Linked DNA regions of Frondihabitans sp. PAMC 28766. The protein of the gene in region 2 interacts with the protein of the main gene of each other region in a pairwise test. Links are inferred from orthologs where the notes say so. Each region holds a gene or a part of one and is shown on either strand. Other genes may lie near its edges.

Region 1 (4,132 bases), 1.9 Mb from region 2 along the record:
GGGCACGTCGATGATGCCGTGGTCGGCCGTCACCAGCAGCGCCTGCTCGCGCCCGAGCGAGGCGACGAGTCGCCTCACCTCGGCGTCGAGCGACTCGAGAGCTGCGGCCCACTGGTCCGACTCCCAGCCGTACCGGTGGGCCGCCATGTCGAGTTCGGGCACATAGAGGTACGTCACGCTGGGGGCGGGGTCGTGCAGGATGTCGATGGCGGCGTCGAATCGCTGGGTCACCGACTCGGCCGAGCGGTAGCGGGCGCCGCGCAGGATCGCCCGCGTGAGACCCGAGTCTGAGTAGCGGGTCGGGCCGACCGCCCAGACGGCCACCCCTGATCCTGCCGCCTTCTCGAAGGTCGTGGGCAGTCGCTGCCAAGTCGCGGGGTCGAGCAGGGCGTCCCAGCCCGAGAGCTGCTTGACGACACGGTCGTTCGCCGCGTCGAGCACCTTGTAGCCAACCAGGCCGTGCTGGCCCGGCAGCGCGCCGGTCGTGAGGGTGGCGAGGGCCGCCGCCGTCGTCGTCGGGAAGCCCGAGAAGATCGACGTTCCGGCGGCCGACAGCGTGCGGGCATACGCCGAGCGCGCGTTGAGGTTGGCTGCACCGAGCCCGTCGACGACCAGGATCACCACGTGCGACGCCCGTCCCAGCCTCAGCGTGTCGACGAAGCCGGCCTCGTTTCCCGGCCCCGTCACTGCGGCGATGCAACTCGGCACCACGTCGGCCAGGCTCCGGGCGTCGGGGTCGCGCGCCGGTACCATGGTCGTCATCGGCCCCAGTCTGGCACAGGGTCGGGCGCCGAGGTCCGGGACGGCGTTCGTCAGGCCCGAGTGACACAGCAGGCCCGAGCGACCCAGCAAGCCAGATCGACAAGCGAGAGTGCATGACCACGACCGACACCACAGGCGCCTCCGGCGGGTTCGACGGCGAACGCATCGAAGAGATCGATGTCTCGGCCGAGATGCAGGGGTCCTTTCTCGAGTACGCCTATTCGGTCATCTATTCGCGCGCCCTTCCCGACGCTCGTGACGGGCTGAAGCCGGTCCAGCGTCGCATCCTGTACCAGATGTCGGAGATGGGCCTCCGCCCTGACCGTGGGCACGTGAAGAGTGCCCGTGTCACCGGCGAGGTGATGGGCAAGCTCCATCCGCACGGCGACAGTGCCATCTACGACGCCCTGGTGCGCCTGGCGCAGGACTTCACGATGCGGCTGCCCACGATCGACGGGCACGGCAACTTCGGGTCTCTCGACGACCCGCCGGCTGCCGCCCGCTACACCGAGGTGCGCCTCGCCCCGTCGGCCCTGGCGATGGTCGAGGGAATCGGCGAAGACGTCGTCGACTTCGTGCCGAACTACGACAACCAGCTGATGCAGCCGGAGGTGCTGCCGAGCGCCTTCCCCAACCTGCTGGTCAACGGCGGTTCGGGCATCGCGGTCGGGATGGCGACCAACATGGCGCCGCACAACCTCGTCGAGGTCATCGGCGCGGCCCGTCACCTCATCGACCACCCCCACGCATCGCTCGACGACCTGATGGCCTTCGTGCCCGGGCCCGATTTGCCGACCGGAGGCACCATCGCGGGCCTCGCCGGCGTGCGCGACGCGTACGCGACCGGCCGCGGCAGCTTCAAGGTGCGCGCCCGCGTCTCGATCGAAAATCTGACGGCCCGCAAGAAGGGCCTGGTCTTCACCGAACTGCCATACATGATCGGCCCCGAGAAAGTCATCGAGCGGGTCAAAGACGGTGTGGGCAACAAGAAGCTCACCGGCATCTCCGACATCAACGACTACAGTGACCGGCACCACGGCCTGCGTCTCGTCGTCGAGATCAAGACCGGGTTCAGCCCCGAGGCCGTGCTCGAGCAGCTCTACCGGCACACCCCGCTCGAAGACGGCTTCAGTATCAACAACGTCGCGCTCGTCGACGGTCAGCCGCGCACCCTCGGCTTGAAAGAGTTGCTCGAGGTCTACGTCGCGCACCGCCTCGAGGTCGTCACGCGCCGCAGCCGTTACCGCCTGCAGAAGCGCGAAGATCGCCTGCACCTCGTGGAGGGTCTCCTGATCGCCATCGTCGACATCGACGAGGTCATCCAGGTGATCCGCACCAGCGACGACTCCGATGCAGCCAAGGGTCGCCTGCGCCAGATCTTCGACCTCTCCGACCTCCAGGCCGAGTACATCCTCGAGCTGCGACTGCGCCGCCTCACCCGCTTCAGCCGCATCGAGCTCGAGACCGAGCGCGACGAGTTGAACGCGCAGATCGCCGAGCTGCGCGAGCTGCTCGCCGACCAGAGCAAGCTGCGCGCCCTCGTGTCGACCGAGCTCGAAGACATCGCCGAGACCTACGGCACGCCCCGCCGTACCCTGCTGACCGAGGCGGCGCCGTCGGTGGCCTCCGCGTCGAAGCGCTCGGCCCCCCTGCTCGAGGTCGCCGATGTGCCGACGCGGGTGTACCTGTCGACGACCGGTCGGATCCTGCGGGTCGACCTGGTCGACGGGGCCGGCGACGGGCCGGTGCCGCCGTCGCGACGGACGAAGCACGATGCGATCCGGTCGTCGCTGACCACCACGTCGCGAGCCGAGATCGGCGCCGTCACGAGCACGGGCCGCCTCATCCGGTTCACACCCGTCGACATACCGGCTTCTCCCCCGACGTCGGTGCAGCTCGGCGCGGGCGTGAAGATCGGCGACTATCTGGGCGTTCTCGAGAAGAACGAGCAGGTGCTGGCACTGGTGTCGCTCGACTCCGACCTGCCACTCGCCCTCGGCACGGCGCAGGGCATCGTCAAGCGCGTCACGCCCGGCGCGTGGCCGTCGAAGCCCGACTTCCCGGTGATCTCGCTTAAACCCGGCGACGCGGTGATCGGCGTCGCCCAGGGTGGCGACGAGGACGAGCTGGTGTTCGTCACGTCGACCACGCAGCTGCTGCACTACTCGGCGTCGCTCGTGCGGCCGCAGGGGCCGGCCGGCGGCGGTGTCGCGGGCGTCTCGCTCGCGGCCGGGGCGACGGCGATCTTCTTCGGGGCCGTGGCGACGGGGTCGGACGCCGTCGTCGCGACCATCTCGACGTCGTCTGCGACCATCGCCGGTGCTGATCCTGGTCGCGTGAAGGTGTCGGCGTTCGCCGACTACCCGGGCAAGGGGCGTGCCACCGGCGGTGTCCGGGCACACGCGCTGCTCAAGGGCGAAGACGCGCTCTCGATCGCGTGGGTCGGCGTCGCGCCGCCCCTCGCCGTCGCAGCCGACGGCGGAGTGCGCCAGCTGCCCGCGACGCTCGCCCGCCGTGACGCGTCGGGCACGCCGCTCGACACCGTGGTCGGTTCGATCGGTGGCGCTGTCTCCTAGCTGTCCGCTGAACTCCGTCGACCGGCACGTGATCTAGCCCGCGGGCTGGATCGCGCGCCGGTCGCAGGAGTTCAGGGCCGGGCTAGAGGCCGAGCCCGCGCGCCACGATCTCGCGTTGCACCTCGTTAGCGCCGCCGTAGATCGTCGGCGCTATCGCCGTGCGCAGCTGCTGTTCCATACCCCACTCCGACCCGAAGCCGTAGCCGCCCATCAGCTGGACCGCCTCGAGCGTCGTCTTCTTGAACGTCTCGGAGCCCTTGAGCTTGGCCATCGACGCCTCGGTGTTGAGCGCGTCTTCGTCGCCCTCGTCGATGCGCTCGGCCACGTCGTAGACGAACGAGCGCAGCACGGCGATCTCGGTGGCGACGTCGGCGATGCGGTGCGCGACGGCCTGCTTTTTCGATAGTGGCTTGCCGAACTGCACGCGCGTGATCACGTGCGCAATCAACTGGTCGAGGGCCCGCTGCGACGCCCCCACGCACATCGCCGCGATGATGACCCGCTCGATGGCGAGGCCGCGGCTGATGTGCCGCCACGCCTCGCCCACCTCGCCGACCACGGCCGACGCCGGAACCCGCACGTCGGTGAATACGATGTCGTTGACCATCGGCGCACCCATAGTGCGGATCGGCAGGATCTCGACGCCCGGGGCGTCGGCCGACACCATGAGCAGCGTCAGCCCGTCGTGTCGCACGCCCGAGGCATCGGTGCGCGTGAGGACCAGCAGGTGCGAGGCCAGATGGGCGAACGAGATCCAGGTCTTCCGGCCGGTGATCACGTAGTCGTCGGCGTCG
Region 2 (4,060 bases):
TCGGCCCCCACCGCGACGATCTCTTCCTCTCTCTCAACGGGCTGCCGGCGCGCGGCTACGCCAGCCACGGCGAGTCCTGGTCGTTCGCCCTCGCTCTCAAACTCGCGTCGGCCTCGGTGCTGCGGGCCGACTCGGACACCGGCGACCCCGTGATCGTGCTCGACGACGTGTTCGCCGAGCTCGACCGCACGCGACGTGAGCGGCTCGCCGACTCGGTGGCCGACTACGAGCAGGTGCTGATCACCGCCGCGGTCGAAGAGGACGTGCCGGAGAGGCTGGCCGCGCACACCGTCAGGATCGCCCACGGAGCGATCGTCGACGAGGTCGCCTCATGAGCCCGCAGAGGGCGGGGCGGTCGCGCGGCACGGAGGACAACGAAGCTCAACGTGTCTACCTCCGGTTCCGCAGGGTGTTCGGCGACGCCTCGACCAGGGGGAGGGACGCGCGCCGCCGCATCGCTCGGTCGGGTGCCCCGAGCCAGCCCTTCGGATCCGGGCGCGACCCGAAAGGGATCGCCGACGTGATCCTGGGCGTCACCACCGAGCTGGGCTGGAACTCGAGCCTCGCGCAGTCGGATCTGATGACCGCGTGGCCGGCGATGGTCGGCGACGAGCTGAGTCAGCACTCGATTCCGGTCGGGGTCGAAGACGGCACGCTGACCGTGCAGTGCGACTCGACGGCATGGGCGACGCAGCTGCGATTGATGCGCTCGCAGGTCACCACCGCGATCATCTCGACCTACCCCGAGGCGGGCATCGAGTCGATGCGTTTCTTGGGGCCCAACGCCCCGACCTGGAAACGCGGCCCCAGATCGGTCCCAGGGCGTGGTCCTCGCGATACTTACGGTTGACAAGGGTGAATCGGTCACCTGGCCTCTGAAAATCGCTCTGAGGGCGTATTTCGCCCTTCGGGGAGGTCTCCTGAGGTAGACTGTGAGGGTCGTCCGGACGGCCTTTCGACAGGCATCTGCCTTCGTCCAGGCCGGGCGGCGTTTCGAGCAAACCGGCAGGAGCCCCATAACTGATGTCACCGAATTCGCACGACGGTACCGACCACTCCTACGAAGCAAGCGACATTCAGGTTCTCGAAGGTCTCGAGGCGGTCCGCAAGCGTCCCGGCATGTACATCGGCTCGACCGGCCCTCGCGGTCTGCACCACCTGGTCCAGGAGATCGTCGACAACGCCGTCGACGAGGCGCTTGCCGGCTACTGCGACACCATCCACGTCTTCATGCGTGAAGACGGCGGCATCCGCGTGGTCGACAACGGTCGTGGCATCCCGGTCGACATGCACCCGATCGAAAAACGGTCGACCGTCGAGGTCGTGCTCACCGTGCTCCACGCCGGCGGCAAGTTCGGCGGCGGCGGTTACGCGGTCTCGGGTGGTCTGCACGGCGTCGGGTCGTCGGTCGTCAACGCGCTCTCGACCGAGCTCGACGTCGAGGTGCACCGTCAGGGGTCGGTCTGGCGCCAGAGCTTCACCGACGGCGTGCCCGTCGCCCCGCTCGCTCAGGGTGAGGATGCCGACGACACCGGCACCATCATCACCTTCTGGCCGAACGCCGAGATCTTCGAGACCGTCGAGTTCGACTACGAGACCCTCCGCAATCGCTTCCAGCAGATGGCCTTCCTCAACAAGGGCCTGCGCATCACCCTGACCGACGAGCGCCCGCTGCCCGAAGACGCGCCCGACGGCGCAACGGTCCAGTCGGACGACTTCATGTACGAGAAGGGCCTCGAAGACTACGTCGCCTACCTCAACTCGTCGAAGAAGAACGACGTCGTCCACGACGACATCATCTCGTTCGAGGCCGAAGACACCGACCGCAACATGGCCCTCGAGGTCGCGATGCAATGGAACACCTCCTACAGCGAGAGTGTCCACACCTACGCCAACGTCATCAACACCCACGAGGGCGGGACCCACGAAGAGGGCTTCCGCGCCGCTCTCACCACGGTCGTCAACAAGTACGCCCGTGAGAAGGGCCTCATCAAAGAGAAGGAAGACAACCTCTCGGGCGAAGACGTCCGCGAGGGCCTGACGGCAGTCATCTCGATCAAGCTGAGCGAGCCGCAGTTCGAGGGCCAGACCAAGACGAAGCTCGGCAACACCGAGGCCAAGTCGTTCACGCAGCGCGTCGCGGGCGCCCAGCTAAACGACTGGTTCGACCGCAACCCGAAACAGGCCCAGGCGATCATCCGCAAGGGCCAGTCCGCTCAGGCGGCCCGTCTCGCCGCCCGCAAGGCGCGCGACCAGACCCGCCGCAAGGGCGTCCTCGAGTCGAACGGCATGCCGGGCAAGCTCAAAGACTGCCAGTCGAAAGACCCGGCACTCAGCGAGATCTTCATCGTCGAGGGCGACTCGGCCGGCGGCTCCGCCGTCCAGGGCCGCAACCCCGAGACTCAGGCGATCCTGCCCCTCCGCGGCAAGATCCTCAACGTCGAGAAGGCGCGTCTCGACCGCGCCCTCGGCAACAACGAGGTCCAGGCCATGATCAAGGCGTTCGGCGCCGACATCGGCGACGACTTCGACCCCGACAAGGCTCGCTATCACAAGATCGTGCTGATGGCCGATGCCGACGTCGACGGCCAGCACATCACCACGCTGCTGCTGACCCTGCTGTTCCGCTATATGCGCCCCCTGATCGACCTCGGCTACGTCTACCTGGCGATGCCGCCGCTGTTCAAGCTCAAGTGGTCGAACGCGCCGCACGAATACGTCTATAGCGACGAAGAGCGCGACGCCCTCGCGATCGCGGGTCGTGCGGCCGGCAAGCGCCTGCCGAAGGACAACGGGATCCAGCGTTACAAGGGTCTCGGCGAGATGGATTACAAAGAGCTCTGGGAGACCACGATGGACCCGGACACGCGCACCCTCCGGCAGGTCACCCTCGACGACGCCGTGGCGGCCGACTCCATCTTCAACACGCTCATGGGCGAAGACGTCGAGTTGCGCCGCAACTTCATCCAGCAGAACGCCAAAGACGTTCGCTTCCTCGACATCTGACCCGCGCTCCGCTACCGAAAAAGAGATATAGATCCAAATGGCAGACGAGACCGACGACACGACCGGCGGCATCCCCGAGGGCGAAGACCCCATTCAGTTCGCTGCGGCGCTGAAGCGCGACAGCATCGAGGCGGTCGACCTCCAGCTCGAGATGCAGCGCTCGTACCTCGACTACGCGATGAGTGTGATCGTCGGGCGCGCTCTGCCCGAGGTGCGCGACGGGCTGAAGCCGGTCCACCGCCGAGTGATCTACGCGATGTACGACGGCGGCTACCGCCCCGACCGCGCGTTCTCGAAGTGCGCCCGCGTCGTCGGCGAGGTGATGGGCAACTTCCACCCCCACGGTGACACCGCCATCTACGACGCCCTGGTGCGCCTGGTACAGCCGTGGAGCCTCCGCTACCCGCTCGCGCTCGGCCAGGGCAACTTCGGCTCCCCGGGCAACGACGGCGCTGCGGCACCGCGCTACACCGAGACGAAGATGGCCCCGCTCGCACTCGAGATGGTGCGCGACATCGACGAAGACACTGTCGACTTCCAAGACAACTACGACGGGCGCACTCAAGAGCCGGCGATCCTGCCGTCGCGGTTCCCCAACCTCTTGGTCAACGGCTCGGTCGGCATCGCCGTCGGCATGGCGACCAACATCCCGCCGCACAACCTCCGCGAGGTCGCGGCCGGCGCGCAGTGGTACCTCGAGAACCCCGAGGCCACCCGCGAAGAGCTGCTCGAGGCGCTCATGCAGCGCATCAAGGGCCCCGACTTCCCGACCGGCGCGCAGATCCTCGGCGTCCGCGGCATCCACGACGCCTACCGCACGGGCCGCGGCTCGATCACGATGCGAGCCGTCGTCAACGTCGAAGAGATCCAGGGCCGCACCTGCCTCGTCGTCACCGAGCTGCCATACCAGGTCAACCCCGACAACCTCGCGATCAAGATCGCCGACCTCGTGCGCGAGGGCAGGATCGCCGGGATCGCCGACATCCGCGACGAGACCTCCGGCCGCACGGGCCAGCGACTGGTCATCGTGCTGAAGCGCGACGCGGTCGCCAAG

What was found. The genes of interacting proteins can lie anywhere in the genome.
Region 1: the proteins of gyrB (region 2) and AX769_RS13365 interact in binary tests that used the Escherichia coli proteins (3 or more experiments, as listed by UniProt). The link is inferred for Frondihabitans sp. PAMC 28766 from one-to-one orthologs.

The regions. Positions count from the first base shown.
Region 1 is NZ_CP014513.1:2,775,591-2,779,722, forward strand. Bases 557-3,606 are described here. They hold AX769_RS13365 (DNA topoisomerase (ATP-hydrolyzing) subunit A), read left to right. Parts: upstream 557-875; coding sequence 876-3,338; downstream 3,339-3,606. Other genes in these bases: AX769_RS13360 (alkaline phosphatase family protein), read right to left, coding at 557-762; AX769_RS13370 (acyl-CoA dehydrogenase family protein), read right to left, coding at 3,421-3,606. Also shown: more of AX769_RS13360, read right to left, coding at 1-556; more of AX769_RS13370, read right to left, coding at 3,607-4,132. UniProt on the Escherichia coli protein: A type II topoisomerase that negatively supercoils closed circular double-stranded (ds) DNA in an ATP-dependent manner to maintain chromosomes in an underwound state.
Region 2 is NZ_CP014513.1:872,336-876,395, forward strand. The notes cover bases 537-3,514. They hold gyrB (DNA topoisomerase (ATP-hydrolyzing) subunit B), read left to right. Parts: upstream 537-1,023; coding sequence 1,024-3,006; downstream 3,007-3,514. Other genes in these bases: AX769_RS04220 (DUF721 domain-containing protein), read left to right, coding at 537-850. Outside these bases: DNA replication/repair protein RecF, read left to right, coding at 1-335; more of AX769_RS04220, read left to right, coding at 332-536. UniProt on the Escherichia coli protein: DNA gyrase negatively supercoils closed circular double-stranded DNA in an ATP-dependent manner to maintain chromosomes in an underwound state.